DNA from 2 places in the Lacinutrix sp. 5H-3-7-4 genome. Region 1 is predicted to be linked to the other one. Evidence: riboswitches for the same ligand, from Rfam matches in the RefSeq annotation. Region 1 holds a riboswitch; the other holds the start of a gene.
What was found. Region 1 has a riboswitch for thiamine pyrophosphate ahead of LACAL_RS06250 (TonB-dependent receptor). Riboswitches for the same ligand answer to the same signal wherever they lie in the genome.
Positions count from the first base shown of each region.

Region 2: it holds a riboswitch for thiamine pyrophosphate, as region 1 does, so the genes downstream of both, thiS (sulfur carrier protein ThiS) here and LACAL_RS06250 (TonB-dependent receptor) in region 1, are expected to answer to the same signal.

Region 1 is NC_015638.1:1,430,737-1,440,703, reverse strand. Features, by position in the region: gene aat (leucyl/phenylalanyl-tRNA--protein transferase) at 1-70, opposite strand, end outside; gene LACAL_RS06285 (DUF3127 domain-containing protein) at 170-544, opposite strand; gene LACAL_RS06280 (flavin reductase family protein) at 589-1,443, opposite strand; gene LACAL_RS06275 (PAS domain-containing sensor histidine kinase) at 1,576-2,739, shown strand; gene LACAL_RS06270 (hypothetical protein) at 2,742-3,086, shown strand; gene LACAL_RS06265 (HIT family protein) at 3,076-3,465, opposite strand; gene greA (transcription elongation factor GreA) at 3,594-4,067, opposite strand; gene LACAL_RS06255 (hypothetical protein) at 4,244-4,699, shown strand; gene LACAL_RS06250 (TonB-dependent receptor) at 4,852-7,113, opposite strand; TPP riboswitch at 7,200-7,291, opposite strand; gene arfB (alternative ribosome rescue aminoacyl-tRNA hydrolase ArfB) at 7,378-7,785, opposite strand; gene LACAL_RS06240 (DUF4301 family protein) at 7,785-9,338, opposite strand; gene LACAL_RS06235 (AAA family ATPase) at 9,335-9,904, opposite strand; gene pnuC (nicotinamide riboside transporter PnuC) at 9,865-9,967, opposite strand, start outside.
Region 2 is NC_015638.1:1,847,763-1,857,729, reverse strand. Features, by position in the region: gene LACAL_RS08225 (thiazole synthase) at 1-93, opposite strand, end outside; gene thiE (thiamine phosphate synthase) at 103-753, opposite strand; gene LACAL_RS08215 (hydroxymethylpyrimidine/phosphomethylpyrimidine kinase) at 758-1,537, opposite strand; gene LACAL_RS08210 (four helix bundle protein) at 1,539-1,892, opposite strand; gene LACAL_RS08205 (thiamine phosphate synthase) at 1,909-2,496, opposite strand; gene thiC (phosphomethylpyrimidine synthase ThiC) at 2,587-4,449, opposite strand; gene thiS (sulfur carrier protein ThiS) at 4,480-4,683, opposite strand; TPP riboswitch at 4,730-4,824, opposite strand; gene LACAL_RS08190 (thiamine pyrophosphate-dependent enzyme) at 5,024-7,117, opposite strand; gene LACAL_RS08185 (branched-chain amino acid aminotransferase) at 7,297-8,364, opposite strand; gene LACAL_RS08180 (dihydrolipoamide acetyltransferase family protein) at 8,505-9,779, opposite strand.

The DNA of each region.
Region 1 (9,967 bases):
TAGCTAATAAACCTTCATGGTCTGCTTCTGTAATTTGAGGAAAATTTATATGTTGATTTAATATATGCATTTGTAAATTTTATTAAAAATATAAAAACGGTAATAACAATTAATGCTATTACCGTTTTTTATAAGTTTCGCATTATGTGCGAATAGATAGAAGCTTACCTTAAAATGGTAAATCGTCGTGATCTTCTTCTTTTAAATTAGTTGCTGGCTCAAAAGCAGCCGCTGGCGGTACTTCTGGAGCTCCTGCTGGTGCATTTGCTTGAACACCTTCTATTCTCCATCCTTGAATAGAGTTAAAATACTTTACTTCTCCTTGAGGATTAGTCCATTCTCTACCACGTAAATTAATGTTTACTTTCACATCTTGACCTACTTGATAGTTGTTTAATAAATCTACTTTATCTTGAACAAACTCTATCATTATGTGTTGTGGATACTGCTCTTCTGTTGTTACAACTAATTCTCTTTTTCTAAATCCGTTGCTTCCAAAAGATTGCGTCTCTCCAATTAATTTTACTTTTCCTTGTACTTCCATTGTCTATATAATTATTAAATATTCGTCTAATTTAAATCGTATTACTACGATAATAATACTTTCCATGCCTTTTCAACATCACCATAACTAAGCAAATTTTGTGCCTTTTTATGCTTTTCTACTTCGGTAAGTGAAGTTATGTCATGTTCTTTTACAAAAGCCTCAATACTTTCTTGAGTTGGCAATGCTTCAACATTTGCTAACAAACCTAAATCGTTACCTGTTAATATTTTACTATTTTTTATAGCTACTGGTAACATATCTACACCAATTCCTAATGTTGTTAAAGGTTTAGGTATTTCAAAAAAACCAGATTTCGCTCTACTATAATAGCTTCCGCCAGCACGAGATACTAAATCTAATTTCTCTTGGTCTATGCTTCCTTTTTCATTTAACACAGCATCATTAATGTGTAGTTTAACAACTTCACAAATAATTAAATTTCCTGCGCCACCTTCGGTTCCTAATTTTACAATCTCGTTTACTTTACACTCAAACTGTACTGGTGACTCTGCAACTCTAAAAGGTTTTACAATATCGCTTTTAACCATGGTTAATCCAGCTTTATCAAACTCGTTTATGCCTTTTCCGTACTCTGTACTACTTAAAGACATTTGCTGCACAATATTATAATTCACAACATTTATAACAACCTCTTTAGTTGCCTCTGCATTTTCTAATGTGTGTTTTGTGGTATTATCTCTTACACGTCGTGCTGGAGAAAATATCATTATTGGCGGATTTGCGCTAAACACATTAAAAAAACTAAATGGCGATAAATTTGCATTACCATTAGCATCTATTGTACTTGCAAAAGCAATTGGCCTTGGTGCTACTGCACTAAGTAAATACCCATGAAGCTTTGCTGTCGTTAAATCTTTAGGTTCAAAAGAAGTCATAGTTACTTTTGTTTGCACAAAGGTACTTAATTAGTAAACGAACTAAAAAAAGATTATCCTGCGATTGTACAATATTATTAACAATACTACATTATATACTTTTTAAGTATATTACCATAAAAAAAAGACCTCATGTTTTTTACAAAAAACAGACAAATTTTACGTTGGATTATAATTATAGCGTCGTTTGCTATTATCTCACTTATACTTTGGAACACCTATGTTTTTTTCCAAAAGTTTAAAGACGAAGAACGCGCTAAAATGGAAATTTGGTCTGCAGCACAAAGTGATTTTTCAAACAGTTTTAATGATCTAGATAGTGATGTAAATGCTGTAGTAGAAAAAATTATTACAGACACAACATCTGTAACACCTATGATAATGGTTGATGCAGACAATAAAATTAGCATTATAAAAAATATAGATACCTCTAATATTTCAAACACCAATGTTTATTTAAAGAAAATAAAACTTCAATTTGAAAAAGAAAACAAGCCTATAGATGTTAAGTATAAAGAAAACTATTATGGCAAAATTTACTACGGAAACTCAAATACTTTAAACAAATTAAAATACTATCCACTAGCTTTATTATTAATAATTATACTGTTTGCTGCTGTAGTTTACTTTTTTTATCGTAGTTCTAAAATAGCAACACAAAATAAATTATGGTCTGGTATGGCAAAAGAAACAGCTCACCAAATTGGCACTCCTTTGTCCTCATTAATAGGTTGGACAGAGATTTTAAAAACCGAAGAAGTAAACCCAGAATACATAGTTGAAATTGAAAAAGATATAGATAGATTACAAACTATTACAGAACGTTTTAGTAAAATAGGATCACTACCAACCTTAGAAAAAGCAGATATTGTAATAGAAACCCAAAAAACTTACGAATACTTAAAAACGCGATCTTCAAAGCTTATAAATTTTAAAATTATAACGCCTAACCAACCTGTTTTTGTAAATTTGAACCCTCAATTATATAGTTGGACAATTGAGAATTTGGTTAAAAATGCTATTGATGCCATGAAAGGTAAAGGCAGTTTAACTATAAAAATATCTAACCTTGAAAATAAAGTACTTATTATGGTTACAGATACTGGTAAAGGTTTAACAAAAAAACAATTTAACTCTATTTTCGAACCTGGTTATACTACAAAAAAACGTGGTTGGGGATTAGGCTTATCTCTTGCAAGAAGAATTGTTGAAGATTTTCATGGTGGTAAAATTAAAGTTGCACAATCTATTATTGAAAAAGGTACTACAATGCAAATAACCTTTAAAACTATTTAATTATGGCTCAAAAATGGATTACTGTTAAAACAGTAGCGTTTAATAATAATTGCCCAGAGTGCTTTAGTAAAGAAGGTTTAGAACTTACTTTTAAGCAAGAATATGTAGACACAAAGTTTGCTAAATCTATTACAGAAAATATTACTACAGAAATGGAGTGTAATGTATGTAATACACAAATATTTCCTGTACAATGGACAGAAGATATAGAGCGTGTATTTAATTACCAAATGAAAGCTTTTAATCCAAAAAAAGCATCTAAAAAGTTAAAACCTTTATTTTGGATTATAGTAAGTGTAGTACTTGCAATAATAATTACTGCAACTATTTTATTACTTATAAATTAGCTTGTATTGCTTTAGCCAAAGCTTCAAAAGCCTCTTTATCTAAACTTACTTTATTTATAAAACGAGCATCTTCCATAGAGTTTAAAGGTATTAAATGCACATGAACATGTGGCACCTCTAAACCAATTACAGACATACCAACGCGTTTACAAGGTATTGTTTTTTCAATAGCCTTAGCTACCAACCTAGAAAACTCCATTAAACCAGCATATTCTACTCTATCTAAATCAAAAATTTTATCAGTCTCCTTTTTAGGTATGCACAATGTATGGCCTTTTGCATTTGGGTTTACGTCTAAAAAAGCTAAAAACTCATCGGTTTCTGCCACTTTATAACTAGGTATTTCTCCATTAATTATTTTTGTAAATATTGATGCCATAAAATATATTGGTATTATAAAATTAAAGATAAAAAAAGATTCCTGCTTTACTAAATGTTTCTTTAGTAAAAACAGGAATAATATTATATAAACACAAAAACTGTGTTTTTTTATTTTTTTTACAAATATTATCTAGAAATTTCGATAATATCAAATTTCATAATACCGCTAGGTACACTAATCTCTGCAACATCACCTACGCTTTTTCCTAATAAACCTTTTCCTATTGGAGAATTAACAGAAATTTTTCCAGAAGCTAAATCTGCTTCACCATCAGCCACTAAAGTATAGTTCATTTCCATACCGTTAGTTTGGTTTTTAATTTTCACTTTAGAAAGCACTAAAATTTTAGAGGTATCCATTTGGCTTTCATCAATAATTCTAGCACCAGCCAATTGGTCTTCTAATTTAGAAATACGCATTTCAAGCATACCTTGTGCCTCTTTAGCGGCATCGTACTCGGCATTTTCACTTAAATCTCCTTTATCGCGTGCCTCTGCAATGGCATTACTAGCCTTAACACGCTCTACATCTTTTAAATGCTTAAGCTCTTCCCTAAGTTTTTTTAAGCCTTCAGCTGTATAATATGATACTTTACTCATAATTTTTACGTTTAAAATCTAAACTCGTTAATTTCTATATTCAAAATATCCCGAAACAAGTTCGGGACTTAACGAAAAAATCCCGCATACACGAGATTGTACAACAAATATACAAAATATTTAATTCGCAATTACGAAATATTGTAAATTGCACTGCTTGAAAAGAAAATTATAAAATGAAAAAAATTGCCACATTACTATTACTATTGGTCACATTTACAAATTCTTGTAAAAAAGATGACGATATAAATAATCAAAACCAAAATCCAAATATTCCTAATGCCGTTTTCGATACTCAAAACCTTATAGACACCGGTTTACCACAATATAACAACCTTTTAATACCATCGCAACATGTTATTGTAACAGGAGGAAACATAGGTATAAACGGCATTGTTGTTTACTATACAGGCTCATCATACTTAGCCTGGGAATTAAGCGACCCAAACCACCAAATAAGCAATTGCTCAACACTAACAGTAAATGGCATAGTTGCGAGCTGTAGTTGTGACGATGACAACTCTTATTTTATTGCCAATGGATTACCAGAAAGCGGTACTACAGGACAATATACACTAGTACCATATCAAGTAGAAGTTAACGGTAACGTAATTAGAGTCTATAATAATTAGAGCAAATTTTTAATGCAAAAAAAGCATTAAAAACCAGGCTATACGTTATATCTTTTTATTCCTAAAGTCATAAAAAGGATGTCACTACTATCCTTTTCGCAATAAAAAAAAGCGGCATCGAGCCGCTTTTTTTTATATAAGTAGATTTGTAATTAAAACTTTAATGTCATCCCAAGTAAAAAGTTTCTTTTTGCCTGCGGATAGTAAAAATTCTCTGTCACAGCATCATCATTAGAATTCTCTGGTCTATAAAAATAACTATAAGTATAACCATTAGAAACATACTCGCTATTAAACACATTGTTTACTAATAAATTAAATGAAATTTCTTTAATCCATTCTGGTTGTAATTTAAACGAAGCGTTAAAATTATTAACAAAGTAAGAGTCAATACTCTTAGAGTCGCTAGACGTATTATCTAAAAATTGTTTACCAACATATTTAGAAATAAAACCAAGATTTAAGTTTTTAATAGGTGAATACGTTAAAGTTCCTCCAGCAATAACATTGGGTGAAAACGAAATATCTGTATTAGTTAAATTGGTAACTATAGGCTCATAAGAAACAGTATCGAAAGTATTTGGGTCATATTGTGTATCAAACACAACATAATTAAACTCTTTAATCTCATTTTTACTAAAAGTAGCATTAGCATCAATTCTTAATTTATTAGAAAACTTATAACCTGCCTGTAACTCAATTCCTGCTCTAAAACTTTCTGCAACATTTTGTCTAATTGGATCGCCAACATCATCTAAATCCCCAGTTAAAACTAATTGATCCTTATAATTCATATAATATAAATTAGCAGTAGCATAATAATTAGGTTTTTTAAGTCTGTAACCAAACTCAAAATCGTTTAAACGCTCTGCTTTTGGTGTTATAGGGTTTTTAGTTAAATCATCACGATTTGGCTCTCTATTTGCCACTGCAAAAGACCCATAAACACTATTAAAATTATTAATCTTGTAGGTTAAACCCAATTTAGGATTAAAAAAATCGTAATCCTTATCAACATCAATATTTAATAAATCTGAACTTGTACCAAAAGACTTATAATTAACCTTTCTATACTGCACATCTACAAAAGCAAAAAGGTTACTATTAATATCATATTCGCCTTTTATGTAAGTACTAAAATCACGTTTTTCACCAACTGAAAAATAGTATTCACTTCTAATAGGCACCTCTGTAGCAAAAGAATCCCAAATTAACTCTCCAAAGTGATCTCCATTATAAGAGTTAAAACCACCACCTAAATAAAGGTTAAGTTTGTTCTTTTTATAATTTAAAGAATATACAATTGCAGTAAACTTATTATCTAACCAACGTCTTCTAACTACATCACCTTCTTCTGCCGCATTAGGATTTTCTGGAAAATAGTCACCTAACTCTTCATTATCTTTAAATTGCTCAAAAAAGCCTTTTCCTCTTGTAAAATTACCTGAAAGATTAGCCGAAAAATTTTGATTAAAACGGTGAGAAACATGTAATTGGTAATGTGTTTGTTCGTAATTATCTACTTGATTGTCGTAAGTATAAAAATTATAAGTTCTACCAGAGTTTAAAAGGTTTTCTGCTTCTGCATCAGACGGGAAATTTCTATCTATAAATGCTTGAATACCTTCTCTGTCGTTATTTACTACAGCCTCAGGAGTTCCATACCATGACTGGTAAGTAATTTCTTTTCCACCAAAAACAATGGCTTTAATAGAGGTGTTTTCATTTAAAAATCCAGCTTCGGTATAATAAGAAGATAAGTCTGATGATGCTCTATCTATATAACCATCACTTTTAATTTTAGACAATCGTCCTTCAGCATAAAAGTTGTTATTTAAACCAGACCCAAAGCTTATATTGTGTTTTCTTGTACCATAAGATCCTACAGCGTTTGTTGTAGAAGCATATCCTGTTTGCGAAGGATTTAAGGTTTTTAAATTTAAACTTGCTCCAAAAGCACCAGAACCATTTGCCGATGTTCCTACACCACGTTGTAATTGAATATCTTCTACAGACGACACAAAATCTGGCATATTTACCCAAAACGTTCCTTGACTTTCTGCATCGTTATAAGGGATTCCATTAATAGTAACATTTACTCTTGTAGCGTCACTACCACGAACTCTTATACCAGTGTAACCAACTCCTGCACCGGCATCACTTGTGGTAACAACAGATGGTAATTGATCTAAAAGTATAGGTAAATCTTGACCTAAATTTAAAGACTCTAACTCCTCTTTTTTTATATTTGTAAAAGCTAATGGTGTTTTGTCTTTTGCCCGAGTAGATGATAATAAAACCTCACTAAGTGCTTCGACTTTTGTTGTGTCTTGCTTTATCTCTTGTGCAAGTAAATGTGTTGTTGCTAGCAAGACTGCTAAACTTAAAATGGCATTTTTTAATATCGATTTCATTCGAAATTCATTTAAATTACGAATAAAAAGAGGCAATTATTCTGTTTAATAATTATTGTACAACAAAAAACTCTCACTTATGCTAAAGTTGTTTTGTTTAAATTTCCTAAACAGCATTACCTGTTCTAGGTTCAATGGGTATGATCTCAGCCGTTTATTGGCACCCCTTTTTTGAGAACGCTGCAAAGGTAATCTACATTTTTTTAAATAATATAAATTACACTTACTTTTTTATTAGTTTATAATTCTTAAAAAAGTATTATTTTAATTTAAATCTGGCTTTTTTCTATTTGTTTTTTTATTAGAGTTTAGGCGTTTATTTTTTAATCTTTTTAGTTTTACTGCTTTTGGAACTTTTGTAGATATTCTTTTTTTATTAGTACGTAAAGCAGATTTTAGTAGTTCTATTGTTTTAAAAATTGCAATATTTTTGTTTCGGTATTGACTTCTACTTTCTCCGCATTGTAAAATAAAAGCACCATCTTTTGAGATTCGGTTTGCGAGTTTTTTTAAAATTTTTTGTTTTTGCTCTTCATTGAGTACGTTAGATTCTAAAATAGCAAAAGACAACTCAACTTTTGTTGATACTTTATTTACATGCTGTCCTCCAGCTCCAGAACTTCTTATTGCTTTAAAATTAAACTCTTTTATAAGTAACTCTTCATTAAACATTATGAAATTTGATGTGTAGGTTTTAGCAAATCGTTTACTGTTTTTACGGGATTAAATGTTACTAACGGTACTTCCACAAAAATAGTATTCCAATTTGCCATACTTCCATTCCACAAGCCAGGAAGTTCTAAAGCTTTTATTTCTTTTCCTGTTTTTGTTTTCATGGTTATAAATGCGGTTTTTTCATCTACAAATTGAGACAAATCGAATGCTTCACCTTTATAATTTCTTATACCGCAAACTAAATCTACTGGGTTAAAGTGTGTTGCGCGTTTTAATATGCTTTTTTGGTGCTTATTTTTTTTATCTATTTGTACAGATTCTACAATTTGTAAGGATATGTTATTTGCTTGGTCTTTTACCCAAAATGGTCCGCCACCAGGTTCTCCTTCATTTTTTACCATACCACAAACACGAATGGGCCTGTTTAATTTATTTACTAGGTATTCTTTTTGATATTTTAGAGAGTATTTTTCAAATTCTAAAGAGATAATTACATTCATTTTACTTCTTAAAAACTTAGCTATTTCAAGTAGTTTTTCTTCTGTAAGTGTGTTTTTTTCTAATGTTTTTAAATATTTAAAAGCTTGTTTTTGAGTTTCAATTAAAATACCTGCCAATATTTTTTTATGCTTGGCAACTTCTTTTTCATATTTATACACGACTACATTATCTATATTTTTTATAAAAATAATATCAGCTTCAAAATCGTTTAAATTAGATAATAATGCACCATGACCAGATGGTCTAAAATATAAGCTTCCATCACTTTCTACAAATGGTTCGTTTTCTAAATTTACCGCTATAGTATCTGTAGCACTTTTTTGATAAGAAAATGAAATTTCGAATTTTGTATTGGTTTTTTGCTCAACAATTTTTTGAATTCGAGCAAACTCTTTGTCAAATCTATTTTTATATATTTCTGAAATAGTAAAATGAATTTTAGCAACACCTTTGGATTTAACATACAAAGCTGCTTCAAATAAATGTTCCTCGAATGCTGTAGCAATATGATCTTTATACTTATGAAAAGGTAATAAACCTTTTGGAGAAAAACCAAAGTTTAATCTATCTTCATTTAAAATTGTTTTTATAAACTCAAGCGCTTTATCGTCTACAGATAGAGATTTAAATTTTGGAACATATTTTTCGACTTCATTTAAAACATATTTATAAAATGGAAATTTTTCTAAACCTACACCAAAAAGAGATAACTCTGTCGCCTTATTTTTATTAATGTAAGAGTTTATTGTTTGTTTGTTTTTATTGTAATTAGACAAAAACTCAAATAAAAATTTAAACATTCGTGTTGCTGCACCAGAAGCTGGTACAAATTTTACAATTTCTAAATTATCTTTCTCTTCTTGATAATAGCTTAAATAAAAGTTTTCCTGAGCTTCACTTAGCTTATTTATACCATGTTCTAGTGATGCTGCAGATTCTAAATTAACGAAAGGCAATCCTGTTTTAAAAATATCTATTTGTTTAAAAACTTGCTCTAGAGTTAATCCTTTTTTTTCTATTTGCTCTATTTGTTGTTGAGTAAATTTCACGGCTTACTTTTAATTAATTGGTCTATATATTGTATTGCTGTTTCAAGACGCTTTTGTTTTGTTCCTTTTAAAATAATGTATGGTATATTATTATTTTCTAAGGCATCTTGAAATGCATCAAACATTTTTTCTCTTTCATTGGGTTTATCTCGCAAATCGTCTGCTTCCCAAGGCGTATCAATATACGTTAAAAAGTATAAATCGTAAGTGTTTTTAAATGCATATTTTTTAATTTCGTTTGGGCAAGCTCCTGAGTAATAAACTTCTGAATAGACTTGAGTCTCTAAAAGATTAGTGTCACAAAACAATAGTTTATTTGCTTCTTTTGTTAATTTATTTTCAAGTTCCATTTGCCCAATACCAATTGGTAAAATATCTTCTAACTCACATATTTTTGCTTCTTCGTTCCATTTTTTTTGTAAATAATCACGTGCAAACTCAGGTACCCAATTGGTTTTATAATGTGCTGCTAATGCTTTCGCTAAAGTGGTTTTCCCAGTAGATTCTGGACCAAATAAAGCTATTTTTAAGCAGTCACTTTTTGTTTGTTCAAGCTTTTTTTCCATGTTAAATATCCTTGTATTGCTAATATGGTAAATATTAAATACTGTAGAGAAAACATTCCCCAA
Region 2 (9,967 bases), 420 kb from region 1:
TTCAGACATTAAAGTATTAGAACTAAATTTCCCAGTACCAGTAAATAGTCTTGAACTAAACTCTTTATCTGCAATTTTTAATAAATCATTCATATTAAAATTCTACTTTTTATTAAATGTATGGCGTTGCTCGAGTGTAGAAGAGGCATTTAGCAACTGGTTAAATGTTCTTATTTTATTAAAGTCTTTTGTAATCTCTCCAGATACTGCAATACCCGAAATGCCTGTTTCTAAAATAGCAGGAACATCTTCTAGTGTAATACCTCCAATGCCTATTATTGGTGTTTTTGTTTCTAGCTTATCTAAAATTACTTTATATCCATCAAGCCCTAAAACTGGACTTAAATTATCTTTGGTTATTGTAAATCTAAAAGGACCTAAACCTATATAATCTACATTTTTATTTATTAATGTTTCGCATTCTTCTAGCGTGTTTGCTGTACCTCCAATAATTTGCCAAGTATATAAATGTTTTCTTGCTATTGTAGGACAAGTATCGGTTTTACCTAAGTGTACACCACCTGCTTTTATAGCTTTTGCAATTTTATAATGATCGTTAATTATTAATCTGGTTTGAAAGTGAGAAGTAATTTCTCTGGCTTCTTCAGCTTGTTTTAAAATCTTTTTTTCCGATATATTTTTTAAACGTAACTGTACTAATTCTGCTCCAGAAGTACATGCTTTTTGTATGTTGGCTATGTGTTCTTTTGGAGAATCGCCTTGTGATATATAGTGGAGTTTAGGTATTATCATATTTTTATTTTTTATACGTGTGTTGTCCTAATAAAGTAGAGTTTGAGCTTAAAAATTGCTCGGTATAATACTTGGCTTCTCTTGCTGCGTCTTCTAAATTATCTTTAAAAAAAATATTACTTGCCAATGCTGAAGATAAAACACAACCGCTACCATGTTTTTCTGAAACGTTTTGGGTTGCTGGAGGTAAATTTACAAGTACTATTTTGCTGTAATACAACTCATCCCATCCTTTTTTATCGGTTTTATGTCCGCCTTTTAAATAGATATTTGTTAAATTACTTATGTGCTCGATAGTGTCTTGAATATTTAAATTTGGATATAAAAGCTGTATTTCTTCATAATTTGGAGTAATAATGAAGCATTTTTTAAATACAGAATTTAATATTTCTTGGTTTTCTTTTTCATGAAAATTAAAGCCTGCACTAGCTTTTATAATAGGATCTAAAATGACTTTTATATTTGAGTTTAGTGAATAAAGCTTGTCTAACAAAACAGACAATGTCTGCCAAGATTGAATGATGCCAATTTTAACTACTGAAATTTTAAAGCGTTTAAACAAGATTTCAATTTGAGCTATGATAATATCAACATCTGTCCAAATACATGCTTTAAAATCGATATCGTTTTGAATGGTTATAGCAGTACAAACAGATAAGCCATACAAACCATGAGCTTCAAATGTTTTAATATCTGAAGTTAATCCTGCTCCACCTGAAGGATCATGACCTGCAATGGTTACTATACAATTATCAATTGGCAATGAACAATTCTCTTTTTTCATGCTAGATATTGTTTTTAGATGAATTTATGATTTTGTACAAAATCTTCAATATTTCTTCGACTTTATCAAACAAGTATTTAAACGTTTCTTGGTTTATATATTCTGTATCTTTTAATAATCTTAACCAATATTTTGTTTCACGAGCCTCTTTATAAGCAATAGACAATTTATAGATAAAATCTTTTTTAGAAACGCCTCCAATAGCCTCTTCTGTATTTGCTCCAATAGAAGTTCCTGAGCGTAATATTTGTTTTGACAAGACATATTCTTTCTTTTCAGAAACTAATTTCTGAGAAAGTTTAACTATTGCCACTGCAAAGTCATAAGTTTTATCAAGTATAATATTATTGCTCATTGCAAATTGTTATTTGTTAATCAAAATGACGCTTTATTGCTTTAAAAACTTCCATAGGTTGATTACTATTCCAAATACCTCCTAAAATACCAACGCCTTTATAACCAAGTTTATCGAATTCGTTTAAGTTACTGGCAGTAACTCCACCCATACCAATTATGGTTTTATCGATATGGTTAACATTGAAACCTCGACCTTTATAGCCTTGTTTTGAAATAGAAGAAAACACAGGACTTAGTAAATGATAATCGAATTCGAAATAACAATTTTCAAGTTCGTCTGGTTCGTGAAACGACGAGCTTATTGTTTTTCCAAACATGTTTAAGTTTTTAAAATACTGTCCTGGATTATCTATATGATCTTTTCGTTTTTGTTCTTGAAAATGAATACCTTTTAAATTGAATGTATTGATTAATTCATGAAAATAATGAACCACAATTCTATTATGATATTTTTCGTCTATTTGGTTTAAATAATCGCAATGTTGTTTAAAATCTTTATTTGGTTTTCTTAAATGATAATATTGCAAACCTTCTTGAAATAACTGGTTTAGTATTTCAATTTCATTTTTTATATCGTTTTCTGGTGCTATTAAGACTATCATTTTGTCAATTAACAATTTATAATTGACAATGAACAATATTTTATAACTTAAGAGTTATTGTTAATTGCACATTGCCAATTGTATTATTTACTAATGATATATTTCTGAGCCTTTTTCTTTAAACTCTTCCGATTTTTCTTCAAAACCTTTTGCTATAACCTCGTTGTTATCTGCTATTTTATTTTCTGCAGCAAAATCACGTACTTCTTGAGAGATTTTCATAGAACAGAATTTTGGTCCGCACATAGAACAGAAGTGTGCAATTTTAGCACCTGCTGCCGGTAAGGTTTCATCGTGATATTCGCGAGCTCGTTCTGGATCCAGACCTAAATTAAATTGGTCTTCCCAACGAAACTCAAATCGTGCCATACTTAATGCATTGTCTCTATGTTGTGATCCTGGATGTCCTTTTGCTAAATCGGCAGCATGTGCTGCTAATTTATAGGTAACTACACCAACGCGAACATCTTCTTTATTAGGCAAACCTAAATGTTCTTTTGGTGTTACGTAACATAACATAGCGCAACCGTACCAACCAATCATGGCTGCTCCAATACCCGATGTAATATGATCGTAACCTGGAGCAATATCTGTTGTTAACGGACCTAAAGTGTAAAAAGGCGCTTCGTCGCAAACTTCAATTTGCTTTTCCATGTTTTCTTTAATCATATGCATTGGTACATGACCTGGACCTTCTATAAAACATTGCACTTCGTGTTTACGTGCAATTTGTGTTAATTCACCCAAGGTTTCTAACTCTGCAAATTGCGCTTCATCATTAGCATCTGCTACCGAACCTGGACGTAAACCATCGCCTAATGAAAAGGCTACATCGTAAGATTTTAAGATTTCGCAAATGTCTTCAAAATGCGTGTATAAAAAACTTTCTTTATGGTGCGCTAAACACCATTTTGCCATAATAGATCCACCACGAGAAACAATTCCGGTTACTCGATTTGCTGTCATGGGCACATAACGTAATAACACACCTGCATGAATGGTAAAATAATCTACACCTTGTTCTGCTTGTTCTATTAGCGTATCACGGAAAATCTCCCAAGTTAAATCTTCGGCAACACCGTTTACTTTTTCTAAAGCCTGATAAATTGGTACTGTTCCAACTGGTACTGGTGAGTTGCGTACAATCCACTCGCGTGTTTCGTGAATGTTTTGTCCTGTAGATAAATCCATGATATTATCTGCTCCCCAACGACAGGCCCAAACTGCTTTTTCTACTTCTTCTTCTATTGACGATGTTGTTGCAGAGTTACCAATATTTGCATTAATTTTAACCAAGAAATTACGCCCTAAAATCATAGGTTCTGCTTCTGGATGATTTATGTTTGATGGTATTACTGCACGACCTCTTGCAACTTCGCTACGTACAAATTCTGGTGTAATTTTAGCTGGAATTGAAGCTCCAAAATGTTCACCTGGATGTTGCTTTCTAATCTCCGTCATTTCATCTATACGTTGATTTTCACGAATGGCGATATATTCCATTTCTGGAGTTATAATGCCTTTTTTAGCATAGTGCAATTGGGTAACGTTTTTTCCTTTTTTTGCACGTTTTGGTTTATGCTTTAAGTTAAATCGCATATGGTCTAAACTTTTATCGTTTAAACGCTCGTTACAATATTTAGAAGTAAAGACGTCTAATTCTTCAACATCACCGCGATCTAAAATCCATTGTTCTCTAATACGTTCAATACCATCATGTACATTAATTTCTTTATTAGGGTCTGTATAAGGTCCTGAAGTATCGTACACCGTAACAGGCTCGTTAGGCGTTTTCTTTTTCGTCATAGAATCGACGGTATCGCTTAAAGCTATTTCACGCATTGCCACTTTAATTTGCGGATGCATTTTACCTTGTACGTAAATCTTTTTAGAATTAGGAAATGGATTTCTGGTAATTTGTCCTTGCTTTGGTGCTGTGTCTTTTTTCTTCATTAGATTTTTGGTTTCCATTTAAAATTAAAATCATCCTCCTTGAGTAGATTTTATAATTAAAATATCATCGTTATTTTGAAGTAATCTTGAAGACCAATCTGCTTTTTTTATTACAGCATTATTTATAGCAATAGCAATACCATTTGTTTCAATTTTTAATTGTTCAACAAATGTTTGTAAGGTTACATTTTCTAAAATGTGGTGGTCTTTTTGGTTTACTTTTATAGCAATCATATTTATAAAATATTATTGTAAACCAGAATGGTAGTATATCGACATATTATCGAACATAACTTTTTCCTACGTTGGTATTAACCAAATCAGGTTCTAAGGATGTTTCTCAAACTAATTTAATAGCTACTCCTAAAGTTTACACCTCAAATATAGAAGATTATTTATTACTTTAAAACGCTTTTTAAGTAATTTTTATGCTCTTTTTTTTTAATTAAGATTTTATATACCATAAAATCAAAACAAAAATATAAAGCAAATAAAAGGGATTAATAATTGTGTGTACAATTACTAATCCCTAGTTTATTTATAATTAAAAATATGTTTTTAAACAGACATAAAATTAATAATTAATTAGCTGTTCAATTTTAGCTTTCACCTTATCTGTTGAAGGAATCATGGTTTGCTCTAAAGTTGAATTTAAAGGTATTGCCGGCATGTTTTCACTACCAATTGTCATTACTGGTGCATCTAAATATTTAAAACATTCTTCCTGAATTTTTCCAGATAATGCTCTGGCAAAACTATTATTTGAAGGTTCCTCAGTAACAACTAAACACTTTCCTGTTTTTTTAACCGATTTCATAATCGTGTCTTCATCTAATGGGAATAACGTACGCAAATCAATGACTTCAATTTGGTCTTGCATGCCTAATTCTTCTGATGCATTCATTGCCCAATGTACGCCCATTCCATAAGTAACAATGGTCAACGTTTCTACATTTTCTTGTTTCCAGATTTCTTGTAAAACCCAAGCTTTTCCAAATGGTAAAACATAATCTTCACTTGGCTCAACAGATGTTGCACCTTGTGTTCCTGGTACTTTAGACCAATACAAACCTTTGTGCTCTAAAATAACTACAGGATTTGGATCGTAATACGCAGCTTTCATCAAACCTTTTAAATCGGCACCATTACTTGGATAGGCAATTTTTATACCTCTAATATTTGTTATTACAGATTCTACTGAAGATGAATGATAAGGTCCACCACTACCATAGGCGCCTATTGGCACACGAAGTATCATGCTAACTGGCCATTTACCGTTAGACAAATAGCAACTTCTACTTACTTCTGTAAATAACTGATTTAATCCTGGCCAAATATAATCGGCAAACTGAACCTCAACAATTGGTTTTAATCCAACTGCGCTCATACCAACAGTTGAGCCTACAATAAAAGCTTCTTGTATTGGTGTATTAAATACGCGGTCGTCTCCAAATTTTTGAGCTAATGTTGCTGCTTCTCTAAAAACTCCACCTAATCTGCCACCAACATCTTGACCGTAAAGCAAGCATTCTTTATGCTTTTTCATTAGTTCTTCTACTGCGAATAAGGCACAATCTACCATTACCACTTTATCTGCACCTTCTGGTGCACGTGTTCCTTGCTCTTCAGTAATTGGTGTTGGTACAAAATCGTTAGTAAATAAATCCTCAGGTTTTGGGTCTTCGGCTTTTAAGGCTTTTTCAAAATCTGATTGTACTTTCGCTTTCGCGGAATTTTCTATCTCTTCAACTTCTTGTTCTGAAAATCCTGCATCTAATAATTGTTGTTTTATTACTGGATATGGATCACGAGAACGCGCCTCGTCTAAATCGTCGCGATACCATTCCATTCTTACACCAGATGTGTGGTGATTTAGTAACGGCACTTTTGCATGTACTAAAAATGGTCTACGTTCTGTACGAATAGTTTCTATTACTTTTTCTAGCGCTTGGTAACTTTCTGTAAAGTTAGCACCATCTATTGAAATGGCTTCTAAGCCTTTAAAACCTTGAGCATATTCAAAAGCATTTTGCGCTCTTGTTTCTGCTGCATTGGCACTAATATCCCAACCGTTATCTTGTACTAAATATAAAATTGGCATTTGCTTTAAAGCTGCCATTTGGAAGGCTTCGGCTATTTCACCTTCGGTAACTGAGGCATCGCCTAAAGAACAAACCGTTATTGGATTTAGAGCGTTCTCGACTGCGCTCGAACTGACAGGATCCGATTCTAAACTATAATCATCCAATCCTTGTAGTTCTTTATACTTCATTCCCATAGCCACACCTGTTGCTGGTATGGTTTGCATACCTGTTGCTGAGGATTGATGTGGTATTTTTGGCTTATCGTCATCTTTTAAACTTGGATGCGAATAGTACGTTCTTCCGCCAGAAAATGGATCGTCTTTTTTTGCTAATAATTGCAACATTAAATCGTAAGGTTCTAAACCAAATGATAATAACATGGCATCATCTCTATAATATGGAAACGCATAATCCTGTGGTAATAACTGCATACCTAAAGCTATTTGGATAGCTTCGTGACCTCTTGATGTAGCGTGTACGTATTTAGAGACTTGCTTAAAATTAGCTTCGTATAATTCTGCCATAGCTTTTGCTGTGCAGAGTTTTGAAAATCCTTTTTTTAGTGTTTCTTTTTTCATATTCATGTCTGCGAAAGCAGGTATCTATTTTGTTATAATCTCAAAATCAATCTTTTTTATTAGTATAAAAGATTTTTTTGTTAGCGTTAGTTTGCGTTAGCGATTGATGTGGCATCCTTTTTTGCCATTAAAAGCAAAAAAGATATAACGGAAAGCGCGACCCTTGTGGTAACGCCCAAAAAATTTTAAGCTAACTGATTTTCTACTTTTAGCATCCAACCAAATTTATCTTCTATTTTACCAGTTTTAATGGCGTTTAAAGTATTGTTAACATCTAAACCTACTGGACTTTCGTTGGATACGTGTATAACCTCATCGCCTACTCCAATGTCTTGAATGTAAGCAATACCAACGGCTGTTCCTGTTCCAAAGGCTTCTTCTAATGTTTTATTTTTTGCCGCTTCTTGAATCTCGTCTATGGTTATTGTACGCTCTGTAACCTGATAACCTTTATCTCTTAAAATATCGATTACACTCATGCGCGTGATACCGTCTAATATAGAACCGTCTCGATTTGGTGTGATGAATTTTCCGTCGATTTTAAAGAAAATATTCATGGTTCCAACTTCTTGAATGTATTTGTGCTCGATAGCATCTAACCACAATACTTGATCGAATCCTTTTGCTTTTGCTAATTCTGTTGGACGAATGGCTGCGGCGTAGTTTCCGGCTGCTTTTGCTTCTCCTGTTCCACCATTTACGGCACGTATATAATGTTTTTCGGCCCACAACCTAATGCGCTTACTAAAAAATGGTCCTGCTGGTGAGGCCATGATTATAAACTTATAATGTGTTGCTGCACGCATACCTATAAAGGCTTCGTCTGCGTACATAAATGGTCTTAAATAAAGTGCGCTACCATCGGTTGGTGGAATCCAGTTACGCTCTAAATCTACTAATTTTGTTAAGCCTTCTACAAACAAATCTGTTGGGAAATGTGGCATTCCCATACGGTCTGCACTGGTATTTAATCGTGCTGCATTTTTATCTGCTCTAAATAACATTGGGTTTCCATCTGCATCTACTGTTGCCTTCATGCCTTCGAAAATGGCTTGACCGTAGTGTAATGCCATGGCTGCTGGATGCGTAGGAATCATTCCCATTGGTTCTATTCTTGGGTTTTCCCAAACACCGTTGTTATAATCACAAATAAACATGTGATCTGTAAAGGTTGTACCTAAAGGAATATTGTTAAAGTCTATGCCTTTAACTTTAGATTCGGTTACTGTTGTTATTGAAATGTTATGTTTCATAATTTTATGCCCACACGAAAGTGGGTATCTCATTAATTAAACTTATTTTTTATTGTGGATTCCGTATCAAATATGGAATGACAATACTATTTATATTAATATACTCTCTCTTTTACTAAGAGATTGCTACGTCGCAGGAATTAAATGTCTCTATTGATATCAAATTGCTCGAAATAATCGGCTACACGTCTTACGAAGCTTCCACCAAGGAAACCATCTACAACACGATGATCGAATGATAATGATAGATACATCATGCTACGTATTGCGATTTCGTCTCCGTTTTCGGTTTCGATAACTTCTGGTCGTTTTTTAATAATTCCTAAGGCAAGAATTGCTACTTCTGGTTGATTTATTATTGGTGTTCCCATGACGCTACCAAAAGTTCCAACATTTGATATTGTGAACGTACTGCCTTTTATATCGTCTCCTGCCAATTTATTTTCTCTTGCTTTTCCTGCAAGTTCATTAACATTGCTGGCAATGGTTTTTAAATCTTTCGTGTCTGCATTTTTTACCACAGGAACTATTAAGTTTCCGCTTGGTAATGCGGTTGCCATACCAATATTGATGTCTTCTTTTACTATAATGCTATTACCATCTACCGAAGCATTAATATTTGGGAAATCTTTTACTGCTTTTGCTACGGCTTCAACAAATAATGGTGTAAAGGTTAAACGCTCACCATACTTTTCTTGAAACGCCACTTTATTAGCATTTCGCCAATTTACCATATTGGTTAAATCTGCCTCAACATAAGCTGTAACGTGTGGCGACGTGTGCTTTGAATACACCATATGATCTGCAATCATTTGGCGCATGCGATCCATTTCAATCACTTTACCTTTGCCTTTATCGAACTGCAATTGCGGAATACGATAAGCCGTAGGATCTTTTTCGGCTACTGGTTGTGCAAATTTGTATGGCCTGCCTTCTTCTATATATTGAAACACATCACTTTTACGCAATCTGCCTTCATGACCTGTTGCCGGTATTCTGGCTAATTCTTCAAAACTAATATGATGTTCTTTTGCAATTTCGAGTACTAATGGTGAAAAGAATGTATTTGAATTTGATGTTGAAAATGAAGTTGAAGCTGATGCTTGCTGAACTGGTTTTGGTCTTTTTGGTGTCTTTTGTTTCTTTTTAGACGTCTCGACAGCGCTCGACGAGACCTTTGTTTCATTAGAAGTTTTTACCTCTTCTGAAACTTCTAACACAGCAATTACTTCTCCAACCGGAACAACATCTTTTGCTTGAAATAAGGTTTTAACCAATACTCCAGATGCTGGCGCAGGTACTTCGTTATCTACTTTATCTGTAGCTACTTCAAGAATAATATCTCCTTCATCAAAACTATCTCCTTCAGAAATTAACCAATTGATGATGGTTCCTTCCGTTATACTTTCGCCCATTTTGGGCATTTTTAATTCAAAATTCTTCAAGTTAAATATCTTTTTATTTCAAGAAATAAAGATAATAAATATTAGAATCTGCAATTGTTAAAAACTTTAAAATAAATCGTAAAAAGAATTTTATTCTTATTAATGTTAAAATAAAAGAATAATTTACTTTTACATCTAAATATAATCGTCTTTAAAAT